Regions from separate parts of the Pleionea sp. WD8-19 genome, predicted to be linked through region 3. Evidence: predicted binding sites of a transcription regulator. Region 3 holds the regulator's gene; each other region holds the start of a gene.
What was found. The regulator sigma-54, encoded in region 3, starts transcription at its own class of promoters, with help from an activator protein. The targets are predictions, from matches to a motif close to TGGCACNNNNNTTGCTNT.
Positions count from the first base shown of each region.

Region 1 (4,551 bases), on a different contig from region 3:
TGAACCGGCTGATTGAGGAATTTGTAAAGGCTGTGTACTAGAAAGAGCCGTTGCAGTAACGGTACCATCGGGATTTGTTGGAAACACTTGTAATCTTGCACCCGAACTGTTTACGACAAAACCGTTCGCATCAACACCAAATTCGCCAGCTCGTGTAAACGTTTGATTCGTATTATTCTGACTCGCCTGAAGAACAAAAAAGCCCTGACCGGACACAGCCAAGTCTAGAGTATTCGCTGTAAACTCAAGATTCCCTTGATTAAACTGTTGTGCAACATTACTGAGAATTACACCGTTACCAATAGCTGTTTTCGAACTACCTAACGTTGATGTCGCAAATATGTCACCAAACTCTGCACGAGAAAATTTAAATCCCGTGGTTGCCACATTTGCAATATTATTGCTGGTAACATTCAATTCAGACTGTGCGGCATTCAAACCACTTAACGCTGTATTAAAAGACATAACTGCTTCTCCCGACGCTTACTTACTGCCAAATTAACCATCAATTCTTCGATATCATGAGTGACCTTCCATCACTCGAAATTACCCACCGATCTCTTCAACATCGGCCAGGTTCACCTGCCCTAATCCCGCCAGATTTAATAATATTTGTCCAGCAGGTCCACCCAAATTGACACTACTAACTTTCGCTTTCATTAACGTACCCAATTGCTCAGTCGTTTCACCGACTTGACCGTAAACGTTGATAGAATACATACCTTCTGGCATTGCATCGCCTGCATCGTTTATTCCATCCCAAGAAAACGCTAAGTCACCGGCACTGTAATTACCAATATCAAATCGACGCACAACTTGTCCGGATGAGTCTTTTACTTCCGCCCAAATATTTTGAGTGGATTGTGTTAAAGAAAGTCGTCCTTCAATTGAAGCTCCTTCTTCAAGATAACCAACACCGGTTGGTACCATGACACTTCGTCCTACCAACGCAGACGCTTGCAGTGCTTGATTAGATGTTAGCGATGATGCCAACGTATTAAAGTTTTGATTAAGCTCTTCCATACCCGCTAAACTCGAAAATTGTGCCATTTGCGCGATAAATTCTTTATTGTCCATCGGATCAAAAGGATCCTGATTCGCTAATTGAGTGGTGAGCAGTGCTAAAAAATCAGACTGATCCAACGTGTCCTTTTTACCGTTATCGAGATTTTCCTCTCGATTGACTCCCAGATTGTTGTATACACTGCTGTTGTCATTAATCGTGGTCATAATGCATTCTCTTGATCAATACGCTACTGTCCGAGGCTTAATGTTCTTTGTACTAACGTTTTCGCAGTATTTGCAATTTGAACGTTGGCTTGATAGCTTCTTGAAGCAGAAATCATGTTAGCCATCTCTTCAACAATATTAATGTTGGGTATATACACATTACCGTTTTCATCCGCCATCGGGTTCTCTGGCTGATACTTAACGCGTGGCGCTGCAGTACTTTCAATGACCCCGAGTACTTCAACTCCAGCACCTTGGAAATCACTGCCCTGTACCGATTGATACACTGCGCTGAATACTGGGTGCCGAGCTTTGTACGTTTGATTCACACTAGAAGAAACACTTTCTGCATTGGCCATGTTGCTCGCCGTTGTGTTTAATCGAACGCTTTGCGCACTCATAGCTGAGCCTGAAATTTCAAAAATGTTGTACAAACTCATACCTATTCACCCTTTAACGCTTTAGAGAGACCTTTAAATTTTCCATCAAGAAATTTAAGGGTCGTCATATATTCCAACGAATTTTCCGCAAACTTCGCCATTTCTTTTTGGCTGTCCACCGTATTGCCATCACCTGTATCAGGCTGATTGGGAACTTCATATTTCACAACACCTGGGCCTAAAGCCCCGCGACTTCCTGCAAAATGTTTTTCATGAGTACGTGTTAACGCTGAATCACGCCCCGACATTATATTTTTCAGAGCCTGATTAAAATCCAATTCCTGCGTTTTGTATCCGGGAGTATCGGCATTTGCCATATTATTGGCAATGACCTCCGCACGCTCGGCCCTTAAAGCCAGTGTGTGCTGTTGAATGCCCAACGCTTTGTCGAAATTGATTGCCATACCCTATTTACCCGTCAACTCTATAATAATTCGCATTAATTAAGGCAATACCTGTGCCACAGCGTTAATAGAGTAAAAATTCAATGAGATAGGCGATTTGTGATAAGAGACATCGAATAGCATGTAGTGAAAGCGGCAATTGCAAACCGGTGATGCGGCAAAATGGAAGTTCTAGGTTCTAGGTAGAATATGCTTATGAATAAATCGCAACTCAGCGCTTGCGATATACCAATCCCGGATTACAGCGAACCATTTCGAACTCGGTATTTTGCGGAGGCATGGATTCTGAAGCTCCAAGGAAAAGAAAGCCACCGGGCTTTAAACATTCCGCCAGACCGGAAATAACCTGCTGCTTCAGTACGGTAGAAAAATAAATAAGTACATTGCGACAAAATATCACATCAAAAGTACCGCCTGCTCGATAGGGTAACTGCATTAAATTAAGTGTCATGAAACGAACTCGACTTTTAATACTGTCCTTCAAATGGTAGGTACCCTGCTCATTGATTTCAAAATATTTTTTTTGCCGCTCAGGACTCAGCCCTCGCATTATTTCCAGCGGTTGATACTCTCCTCGCTTTGCCTGATCCAGCATGCGCGTTGAAATATCCGTTGCCAAAATATCAACCTGCGTTGGGTATTTATGTCTTAAACCACTGTTCAACGCTTCTTCAATTGAAATACTGATCGAATAGGGTTCCTGTCCGGAAGAACAAGCAGCACACCAAATATTTGAACGCGAATGTCCCGCTTGCTTCAGCTCAGGAAGAATGTTGGATATTAAATAATTAAACGGAAAACTGTCGCGAAACCAAAGCGTTTCATTAGTCGTCATTCGATCAATAACTTGTTGCATTATCGATTGACCGCCTGGCTTTTCAAGCGACAGTAAAAGTTGCGTGAAATTATCGATTTGATGGTCTTTCAAAAAGCTGCTTAAACGGCTAGATACCAGATACTGTTTGTTTTCTCCCAGCAGTATCCCCGTTTTTTGATGCAAAATATCTTGAAAACGACCGTATTCCTCAGCAGAAATAACCATTAACGCAATGGCTCCTAATTATGGTCAAGATCCAAACGTTTTTGAACGGCTCCTGCCAGCTCATCCGGATTAAACTTAGGAATAAAATCGTTCGCTCCCACCTTTTCAACCATGGCTCGATTGAAAACACCACTCAATGATGTATGCAACAACACCCATAAAGGCTTCAAATGATCGTTTGCTCGAATTTCTGCCGTTAATGTGTAACCATCCATTTCGGGCATTTCAATATCCGATATCAACAACAGAACTTCGTCATTTACCCTTTTGCCTTCACTGGTAATTGCATTCAAATAGTCAAGTGCTTCCCGCCCATCCTTTTTAGTGACGACTTTCATTCCCAACTGTTCGATGGTTCGTTTAATTTGATTCCGAGCAACAGCCGAATCATCAGCGACCAGCACAATTTTATCTTCAGGCTCTTTGCCAGCTGTCTTACTCAGAACTTCTTCACTTACGATTTCACTGGCTGGTGCGATTTCTGCCAAAACTTTCTCAACATCAATTATTTCAACCAAATGATTATCAATTTCCGTAACGGCTGTTAAATAATGGTTTTTACCACTGCCTTTCGGTGGGGGATGAATATCGCCCCAATTCATATTAACGATGCGCTCAACTGACTTAACCAAAAATCCTTGTACAGCACGGTTGTACTCAGCAATGATTACGAAGCAACTTTGGATATTATCGAGAGGTGGGCCACCAGTTGCCAAGCTGAGATCCATGACAGAAATCGTTTGTCCGCGAATATGTGCCACACCTCGAACCACATGATGTCTTTGAGGCAATTCCGTTAACTCAGGACACTGCAGGACCTCTCGCACTTTAAACACATTGATCCCATAAATTTGACGCCCTGTTAACTTAAACAGCAACAACTCCAGACGGTTTTGCCCAACCATCTGTGTCCGTTGATTGACACTATCAAGAATGCTCGACATTAATTTCTCCACCCAGTTTTCGCTTTATCACCAATCAACCGGGAAATGCTGATTTCAGTGGAATTCCAAAGCGCTTTAGACAAGGCATTGATTAAAGGGAATGTTTTGCCCCCTTACTGAAATCAATAACGCAGTTAAAAGCGTTTTGAAACCCATCAAAGAAGCGTATAAGACTGTCCACTTCTTTGTTGCATGAATGAGCAAGGGATCACCATTCCTTCATTCATGCGTCGCGAATTAAACAACCTCACGCGCTCTAAAATCCACCATTTTCAGGTTGATTGGGTATCAGGCATAAATCTTGCCCTTCTATTCAATGTTCCTTTGCGAAAGCCACGCTCCAGGCGCGCAAGTAACTGCAGTAGCTAGATTTAAGCATAGTTCATTCTGAAAGCTTTGCAGCAAAGAATTGAATCAAGCAAAATTAATTCTATAGGCCAAATATATGAAAATTAGTAGATTTCCTTTCTACTCAATATTGTTTCTGAACC
Region 1 is NZ_JBUZOU010000008.1:66,814-71,364, reverse strand. It holds gene flgE (flagellar hook protein FlgE) at 1-465, opposite strand, end outside; gene ACTUJY_RS11510 (flagellar hook assembly protein FlgD) at 547-1,230, opposite strand; gene flgC (flagellar basal body rod protein FlgC) at 1,254-1,670, opposite strand; gene flgB (flagellar basal body rod protein FlgB) at 1,673-2,074, opposite strand; gene ACTUJY_RS11495 (CheR family methyltransferase) at 2,286-3,116, opposite strand; gene ACTUJY_RS11490 (chemotaxis protein CheV) at 3,131-4,060, opposite strand; gene flgA (flagellar basal body P-ring formation chaperone FlgA) at 4,506-4,551, shown strand, end outside.
Region 1: a site for sigma-54 is predicted at 2,116-2,133, ahead of flgB (flagellar basal body rod protein FlgB). Genes of this name have one in related genera too.

Region 2 (4,551 bases), on a different contig from region 3:
CAGCTTATTTGATGCATGTTTTGAAATGGGTCTAGCTGAAGAGCTGCATACCAAAGGATTAACCGCTGTACAGCGCTTTGCAAAATTAATTGCCACTACGGCGGACAATGCGCAACGCGGCGATACCATGGGAGTGTTTAGTGAGTTGCTCGCTTATATTGGTTACCATGGCTTTTTGTACGATAACTCCAGCAGCCCAAAAGCAGCTGAATACCGTTGGAGCAATGTGCAACAGTTGCTCGAATGGGTCGAAAGAGAATTGGATAACTTTGCTGGAGAGGATAATCCATTAGCACGAGCCATTAACAAACTAATTTTACGTGAAATGCTCGATCGTAACGAAGAGGATGCGGAAACCAATGAAGTGCAACTCATGACTTTGCACGCTTCGAAAGGGTTGGAGTTTCATCACGTTTATTTGGTCGGGATGGAAGAAGAGTTGCTTCCACATCGTTCCAGTATCGATGACGACAATATTGAAGAGGAAAGGCGCCTAGCCTATGTTGGCATTACGCGCGCACAAAAAACATTAACGCTGTCTTACGCTCGACAGAGAAAGCGTTATGGTGAGCTGGTCGATACCGAGCCCAGTCGATTCCTGTTTGAAATGCCACAAGATGATATGATTTGGGAAGAACAGCAAATGCCGATGTCGGAAGACGAGCGCCAAGAAAAAGGTCGAAAAAATATGGCGCAGTTGCGAGCGCTTTTGTCTGAATCCTGAAGTGCTTAGTGACGACATTAAACTTGATTTAAGGAATATCGAATGGTCCCAGGATACAGCATCAGTGATCAATTATCCGCAATGGATATTCATGCGATACATCAGTATATTGTGCGATCTTACTGGGCTGCGAACATCCCGAAAAAAACGTTGCAGCGCGGCTTGGAAAACTCTGTGTGTTTTGGTGTCTTTACTGACTCAAAGGAACAAGTGGGGTTTGCACGGATGATCACCGATAAAGCGACTTTTGCTTATTTGGCCGATGTGTATATTTTAGAAGAGCATCGAGGTAAAGGACTCAGTAAATGGTTAATGCATGAAATTATGGCGCACCCGGAATTGCAAGGATTACGTCGCATTATGTTGTGTACGCGTGATGCACATGGCCTTTATGAGGCGTTTGGTTTTCATGCACCGGATTTTCCGGAAACGGTAATGGAAATACGAAACTCAGATGTTTACAAAAAATATGAACGTTCATAGCATATTATCTTAATATTGGTAATCCACATCTTAATCAAGCACCGAATTGGCTCAGGTTCAGAATCGGTGCTTTAACGAATTGAAGTGTTATCTATATATCAAACTGTTTTACGACAGATAAAATGAGTGCTTCGCTTTCGGTGGGGTTACCATCTCGATTCATTTGGTCGGAAAGCTCTTTAGAGCTCACGATCATTGAAAATGTAAAGTCGAACCCTTCTAAGTGAGTACCGTAGCCCAACTCTATGTAGTCGCCGTTAAATTCATCACCAAAACGGCCGTATTTGCCGTAAAGTCCGTTGTGACTGAGCGTAAGTGAAACAAAATCATAATCGTCGTTAACGTGAGTACCACCGTCCCACTCTCCTTTCGCGTAGTCTATGCTGATAAAGCGGTACGCGATGCCTGCATTGAGTTCTTTGTAAGTATCGTCGAATTCACCGGTGTAGTAATAATTTGTAAATCCCACACTGGCGGAAATTGTATCGCTAAATTGATAGGAATAACGGCCGTAGAGATCGTACTCGAGTCCGTCACCAACTTCGGCACTCCAAATACCACCACTGAATTCTTCTGCACCAATATCGATGCCAGCGTTAGCCGACGACTCTTTTTGGAGCACACCTCGATAATAATACTCGGAGGCATAACCGATATTGGTCGAGAGCTCTATTGCCTGCAACGTGTTAACAAATAAGAACGAAAAAAAGATCAGTTTATTGATTTGGTTTCGTATTGTTTTCATTAGGAATTCCTCAAGTGTTTAATACCTGAAAACCTAGAATCATAAACTGTGCCATAAGTAATTAACGCTTTAATTACACGAGTTTTATACGTAAATGGATTTTAGAGTTGGAGTGTTTGCTTTAAAATGGTGCGAGAAAAACTTAATAGCATGTCATTTGCACTGAATTCATTCCGTCACCTTTTTTCTAAAAAGGCTTATGTTGTTTGAGGCATGGTAGCCATTCAATGAATTGTTTTAGTCGCGGTTGTTCACGCGGTTAGATGTATTAATTGCTGGGTTGATTATTACAATGAGGGATTTTATTTACTAACCGAGATTGCATATCCTTTAAGACGCTTTCATGAAAACGGTGAGGATTACTTGCCAGTAAATCACGTTTGTATTGCTCAATACCCACCAATTCCATGTTCACTTTAATGGATTGAAACAGTCTTGGAATTTTTTCTCCAGGAATTTGAACGTGATGCAACCCTCCGCTGTAAACGAATAAAATATTTCCAGAGTCCATCCGCTCCAATACTTCGGCTACGCCACCACGAACGGTCATGGGTTTGCCAAATTTATCGAGTCCATCGGCACGCTTCATACGACCTTCCGGTAAAATAATGACCATAGAATCGTGTTTAATTTGATCGAGAAAAAAGCGCCAGGAGTCATCGCGTTTGCGTGAGATAGGGATCAAACCAGGTAATAACGTCCGCAGTAATCGGCCAACAATAGGACGACTGGTTGTTATATCGGCTCCGGGCGCTATAAAGTGACGAGCAAATTGTTTTAAAAGCCAAAAAGGCGCCAGTCGAACAAAAACAGGTTCGTACAAACTGGTATGATTTAATAAAACCAGTAAACGAATGTCGGAAGGCTTGGATAAATTGTGTTGGCTTAGCCAACGAACATCGAAACGAAAAAATATCGACGACAAACCTTTAATCACAAGTAACAGTAATAGACTGAAATAATACGACACAGTAGTATTTTTAATTCAAATTAAAACTTTCTTAATTGCCAGGGAGTATCCGTATTGTGTGTTTGTCTTTTGACGGCTACGGATTGATTTTTACCTGAAAGAATTTTAATTTGGTACAGTGTTTCGTTAGCGAGAGTTGCGGTCGAATGACGATGCCAGGTTTTATGATACAGCTTTTTAATGGCTGCGTTGGTATCGGGCGAACGTTCTGCCAGTTGATGCGCTAACGCTAGTGCGCGCTTTTTTGGGTCTTCGTCCGTTTCACTGACAAGCCCTAACTTGAGTGCTTCATCTCCATTCATTATTTCAGCCGTCATTGCCAAACGCATGGCGTGATCCACCGGGAGTATTTCCGTTAAGGCTAAGGTACCGCCCATATCAGGAATGAGCCCCCATTGGCTTTCCATAATGGAAATGGAGCTGTCCGGACTGGCTATGCGAAAGTCGCTTCCTAACGCGATTTGCATTCCCCCACCCCAGCATCGGCCATGAATGGCCGTAATGACAGGAACGGGCAACTGACGCCACCCCGCGGCGACTTTTTGCGCCAAGTTCATGGCCCCGGGTCGCCATTTCCACAACAATCGTATCGCATTCATTTTGTGGCTCATCACCGATTTAACATCTAAACCGCTGCAGAAATCGCTGCCTTTTCCTTCCAATATAATGGCGCGTAACTGCCGATCTTTTTTTAATTGTTGCTGAGCCTTGTTCAGTGCCAGAAACATTTCCATATCGAGCGCATTCAGTTTATCGGGACGATTAAGAATGACGCGTACGATACCATTTGATGGTTCTATCAAGACTCGAGACATATTTATCGCTTTACATTAAAAAGGAGCGAGCCAGTTTAATCGCTTTCATGTAAAAAATCATACTTAGTATTCTCGATGAAAAAACAAAGGGGCACGTTTTTTGGGGTGATTGCCGATACGATCCATAGTATCGGCTTGATATAAGCGGCCATTTAACATCACCTTATCCACCTGATCTGTGCGTTGAATGTCAAGTAACGGGTTTTCATTTAAGATGACTAAGTCGGCCAGTTTGCCGACTTCGATAGAGCCTAAGTCTTGATCCAATCCAAGATAACGAGCGCTGTCGAGTGTTGCAGCACGCAGTGCTTGATGCGGGCTCATACCACCCTGCACAAACATCCACATTTCCCAATGACTGCCTAAACCTTCTCGCTGGCCATGCGCGCCAAGGTTGATTCCTACTCCTAAATTCTGCAGTTTGGCAGCAACTCGTGCAGCGCGAAAATGATTGTAGTCTTCTTCCGGTGCCATGGTTCGTCGAATGGCTCTTGGCCAAAGCACAAACTTGGGTACAAAACGGCGTAACAACGGGTGTTTCCAAACTTCATAGTGTTGATACCAATAGTTTTCACCCCACAGGCCACCGTAGGCCACTGTTAACGTTGGTGTGTACCCGACTCGCGTTTGTGACCAAAGTTGTTCAATGTCGGCGTAGATTTCAGCGGTTGGGATCGCGTGTTCGATACCAGTATGGCCATCGACGATCATCGTCAAATTATGTTGCAGCAATGAGCCCCCTTCTGGCACGACCATCATGCCGGTTTGGCGCGCCGCGTCTAAAATCATTTGTCGTTGATCGCGTCGTGGCTGG
Region 2 is NZ_JBUZOU010000004.1:274,702-279,252, forward strand. It holds gene rep (DNA helicase Rep) at 1-724, shown strand, start outside; gene ACTUJY_RS07095 (GNAT family N-acetyltransferase) at 767-1,207, shown strand; gene ACTUJY_RS07100 (TorF family putative porin) at 1,299-1,952, opposite strand; gene ACTUJY_RS07105 (1-acyl-sn-glycerol-3-phosphate acyltransferase) at 2,221-2,877, opposite strand; gene ACTUJY_RS07110 (crotonase/enoyl-CoA hydratase family protein) at 2,943-3,737, opposite strand; gene ACTUJY_RS07115 (amidohydrolase family protein) at 3,801-4,551, opposite strand, start outside.
Region 2: a site for sigma-54 is predicted at 1,989-2,006, ahead of ACTUJY_RS07100 (TorF family putative porin). Genes of this name have one in related genera too.

Region 3 (4,551 bases):
CACTGACGCTACTCATGAGGTTCCTTTGGCAGATCGCGGTGCACGACTTTAACGTTGGGGCGCTCTTCACGAAAATACGCCGCCAGCTTTTCGGCCATATAAACACTTCGATGGTGTCCACCAGTGCAACCAATCGCTATGGTCATATAGCTTCGATTGTCTTGCTCAAAGCGGGGCAGCCAAGTGTGTAAAAATACCTTCAATTGCCAGAAAAACTCCATGACTTGCGGCTGAGTTTCTAGAAAGTTGATGATGGGCTTTTGTGTGCCGTTGTATTCTCGTAACTTGGGATCCCAGTAAGGATTAGGCAAGCAACGAACATCAAAAACATAGTCAGCGTCCGTTGGAATTCCATTTTTAAAGCCAAACGATTGGAACAAAATATCCATGTTCGATTCGTGCGGAACCAACACCCTTTCTTTAATATAATCGCGCAACGCGTACGGCGTCATCGACGTAGTGTCAACCAGAAGATCGGCAGCTAGAGCAATGGGCTCGAGTAACTCGCGTTCTTTGGCGATCGCCTCTTTTAAAGAATAGCCACTTTGCGTTAATGGGTGACGCCGCCGAGTTTCGCTGAATCGCTTCAGCAGCGTGGCATCATCAGCATCAATATAAAATACCTGAAAATGTTCGCCTTTTTGGCTGATGCTGTCGAGAATTTCAGAAAACTTATGAAGGTCGGATGGAAAGCTGCGCGCATCAACACCTAAAGCCAGATCTTGATGTTTTATCTCGAAGGTATCGACCAATTGCGGTATCAGCGACAATGGAATATTGTCGACACAATAGAATCCCTGATCTTCCAGAGCCCTGAGCGCTACTGTTTTTCCTGAGCCGGAGCGACCACTGAGTATGACGCGCTTCATATTTAATTTAACTAATGATTATTGGTTTGTTTTTGTACCGCAGTTTCGACTATATCATAGAGTGCTTGGTTATTATATGCGTTTCTTAATTGACGGCAGAAGCCTTCCTGTTTTAATAATTTAGCGATATTTGCCAGACACTCAATGTGATCGTCATGAGCTTTTTCCGGTACGAGCAAGGCGAACATAATATCCACGGGTTGTTTGTCTGGCGCTTCATAATCTACACCTTTGTCCAACATGATCACCGCGCAAATGATTTGATCACAATGATTACAACGACCGTGAGGAATTGCAATTCCCTGACCTAAGGCCGTGCAGCCTAAACGTTCACGTGCAAACAGGCTGTCCAACACATCTTGCTCGGATAGCGTGTCGCAAGAATTGGAAAGTAACTGACTGAGTATTTCGAATGCTCTTTTTTTACTAGAGGCCGAGGCACCTACCAGGGTGCGCTCGGGCTTAAGACAACTGATAAAATCCATAACAATTAATGACGAATGAGTTTTTCCTTGTGCTTAATCACCTGGCGATCCAACTTGTCGATCAAGGAGTCGATAGCTGCGTACATGTCTTCATCTTCGGAGTTGGCAAATAACTCTCCGCCGTTAACATTTAATTTTGCTTCAGCAATTTGTCGGAGTTTTTCCACACTCAACACAACGTGCACGTTATTAATATGATCGAAGTGACGTTCCAGCTTTTCGAATTTTTCATGCACAAAATTACGCAATGACTCGGTGATATCGACGTGGTGGCCAGTTAAGTTAATTTGCATAGTCGACTTCCTTCTGTTTGTAGGTAACACATACTGAAGTAATGCTTCAGCTTTGACACAAAGAAACAAACTTAAAATGAAAAGGTTTGCTTCCGTAGGTTCTCATCGTTTGTTTAAACGCGTATTTACGTCATTCTTTTTGACTTAAATAAGCGATTTACGTTCATTGGAAGGGGGAATATTCATGGCTTCGCGGTATTTGGCGATGGTTCGGCGCGCAACGTTAATCCCCTGATCTTTCAATAAAGCAGCAATTTTATTATCACTGAGTGGTTTGGCACTGTTTTCTGCCGCTATCAGTTTCTTTATCAAGGCTCGTATTGCAGTCGACGAGCACTCGCCACCCGTTACGGTACTGACGTGGCTGGAGAAAAAATATTTTAATTCAAACACACCGCGTGGTGTGTGCATGTACTTTTGCGTCGTCACACGTGAAACCGTCGACTCGTGCATGTCCACTTCTTGTGCTATATCGGACAGAATTAATGGCTTCATGGCTTCTTCGCCGTACTCAAAAAAGCCAATCTGCTTTTCAACAATGCTGCTGGCCACTTTGAGCAAAGTATCGTTGCGACTTTGCAGGCTTTTAATAAACCATTTGGCTTCTTGCAGGTTGTTTTTCAAAAAGGTGTTGTCGGCGCTTGAGTCGGCACGCCGAATTAATGAGGCATAGTTACTGTTAATGCGCAATTTGGGAGCGCAATCGGGGTTCAGCTCGACCTTCCAGCGACCGTTTTGTTTGCTAACGAAAACATCCGGGACAACGTATTCGGGTTGACCACTGGTTATGGCGCTACCAGGACGAGGGTTGAGTCGTTGGACAAAAGCCATGACTTCTTTTAAGAAATCTTCTGGCCATTTGGTTAATCGTAAAATTTGTTTGTAGTTTTTCGAGGCGAGGGCGTCAAAGTGTTGTTCGATTAACTCTTTGGCTTCCAGCCAAAACGGCGTGTGCTCGTTAAATTGTCTCAATTGAATTTGTAAGCATTCTTTTAGATCACGCGCTGCAATACCAATCGGATCAAAGGATTGAATCAACCGCAACACCGCTTCCAGTTCATCGAGTTCTACTTGTTCTTCAAAATTTTCCAGTTCATCCTGGTTAATCAGTTGCAACAGATCGTCGAGTGGCGTTCGCAAGTATCCTTCGTCGTCGATTGCATCAATAATGACCGTAGCGATAGCTTTATCTTTTTCGGAAAGGGGTGTTAAGGTTAATTGCCATTGCAAATGATCTTGCAACGACTCAGTGGTTTCACCTTGAAATTCAAACTCTTTTTCATCGTCGGAGCGAGACAGAGAGGTTGGTGGAGTGTATTGCCAGTCTTCCCATTGCGTGTCGACGACCAGATCTTTCTCAATCGAGTCATTCTGTAACGCGTCAGACGTATCCAGTTCACTGTCTTCGGTTTTGGGCTCTTGCTTGCCGTTGGTTTTTGAGTCTTTACCGTCGATCAGCTCGTCATTGCTAATATCATCGGCGCCATCCAGCATCGGATTAGACTCCAACGCTTCTTGAATTTCATTTTGCAAATCAAGACTGGAGAGCTGCAACAGTCGAATGGCTTGTTGCAGTTGAGGCGTCATGGTCAGACTCTGACCAATTTTTAATTGTAACGATGGCTTCATTTAATTTGGTTATAGCCGTTAGGTTGAATCTTATCGTTGCCTTTCATCTATTTACCTGAAGCAGGAGAGTTAGTTTTTGAAAAGCCGTGGACTGAATTGTGGTACCCACCATTTAATAATAGCAAGTTACTGGGTTTCGGGAAGCGTTTTTCTAGAAAAGCTAGCGAACCTTGTAAACTCAATTGGGGTTATTTTAGCGTTTTCAATGGCTTGCGCCTAGTAGAAATTTGTTTATATAGCTTTCGAGTGAAGTCGTTAAATTTGGAATAAAAATGCTCATCACAACATCAACTTTTTATAGATTAAATTCTTCACCCAGGTAGACTTCTTTAACCACACGGTTGTTCAGTACCGTTTCGGCACTCCCTTCTGCGATCAGTTCACCAGCGTTGACTATGTAGGCGTGTTCGCATACCGACAAGGTTTCCCGCACATTATGATCGGTGATCAACACGCCGAGCCCTCGTTGTTTCAGCTGTTGAATGATCTGTTTGATCTCGTTAACGGAGATGGGATCGACACCGGCAAAGGGTTCATCGAGCAAAATAAATTGTGGGTCATTGGCAAGTGCTCGAGCAATCTCCACGCGTCGGCGTTCACCTCCCGACAAGCTCATGCCGAGATTGTTTCGAATGTGTTCAATTTGAAACTCGCCGAGCAGTTTTTCCAGTTGCTGTTGCTGTTGCGACTCGTCGAGATCTTTTCTCAATTCCAGTACCGCCAAAATATTATCGGCAACCGACAACTTACGAAAAATAGAGGCTTCTTGTGGTAGGTAACCGATACCCATTTGTGCCCGTTGGTGCATGGCCTTTTCGGAGATGTCTTTTTCACCTATCAGTACTTGCCCACTGTCTTGAGGGACCAAGCCAACGATCATGTAAAAGGAGGTGGTTTTACCGGCACCATTAGGACCCAACAAGCCGACAATTTGACCGGGGTTAACCTGCAGCGAAACACTTTTAACCACTTTGCGGCCTTTGTAGGCTTTGGCCAGGTTTTGGGCAATTAAAGCACTCATGGATTCTGGTCTTTTATCACATTGATGCGTTGATTTTCGATGGCCGGCACTTCCCACTCATTTTTCTGGGTATTAAAAATCAGTTTGGCTGCTCGTATCACATCGCCTTGTTGCTTAAACTCAATATCGCCTTCCAAAACGGAGATACCCGATTGGTAGGAGTAATTCACTTTGTTCGCACGCGCTTCGACCTGATTGTTATCTCGATCGGTAAAAATAAACAGGACAGGATTGCCCGTTGCAACAAAGTTTTC
Region 3 is NZ_JBUZOU010000012.1:16,898-21,448, reverse strand. It holds gene ACTUJY_RS14130 (PTS sugar transporter subunit IIA) at 1-16, opposite strand, end outside; gene rapZ (RNase adapter RapZ) at 9-869, opposite strand; gene ptsN (PTS IIA-like nitrogen regulatory protein PtsN) at 881-1,354, opposite strand; gene hpf (ribosome hibernation promoting factor) at 1,360-1,647, opposite strand; gene ACTUJY_RS14110 (RNA polymerase factor sigma-54) at 1,792-3,276, opposite strand; gene lptB (LPS export ABC transporter ATP-binding protein) at 3,572-4,297, opposite strand; gene ACTUJY_RS14100 (LptA/OstA family protein) at 4,294-4,551, opposite strand, start outside.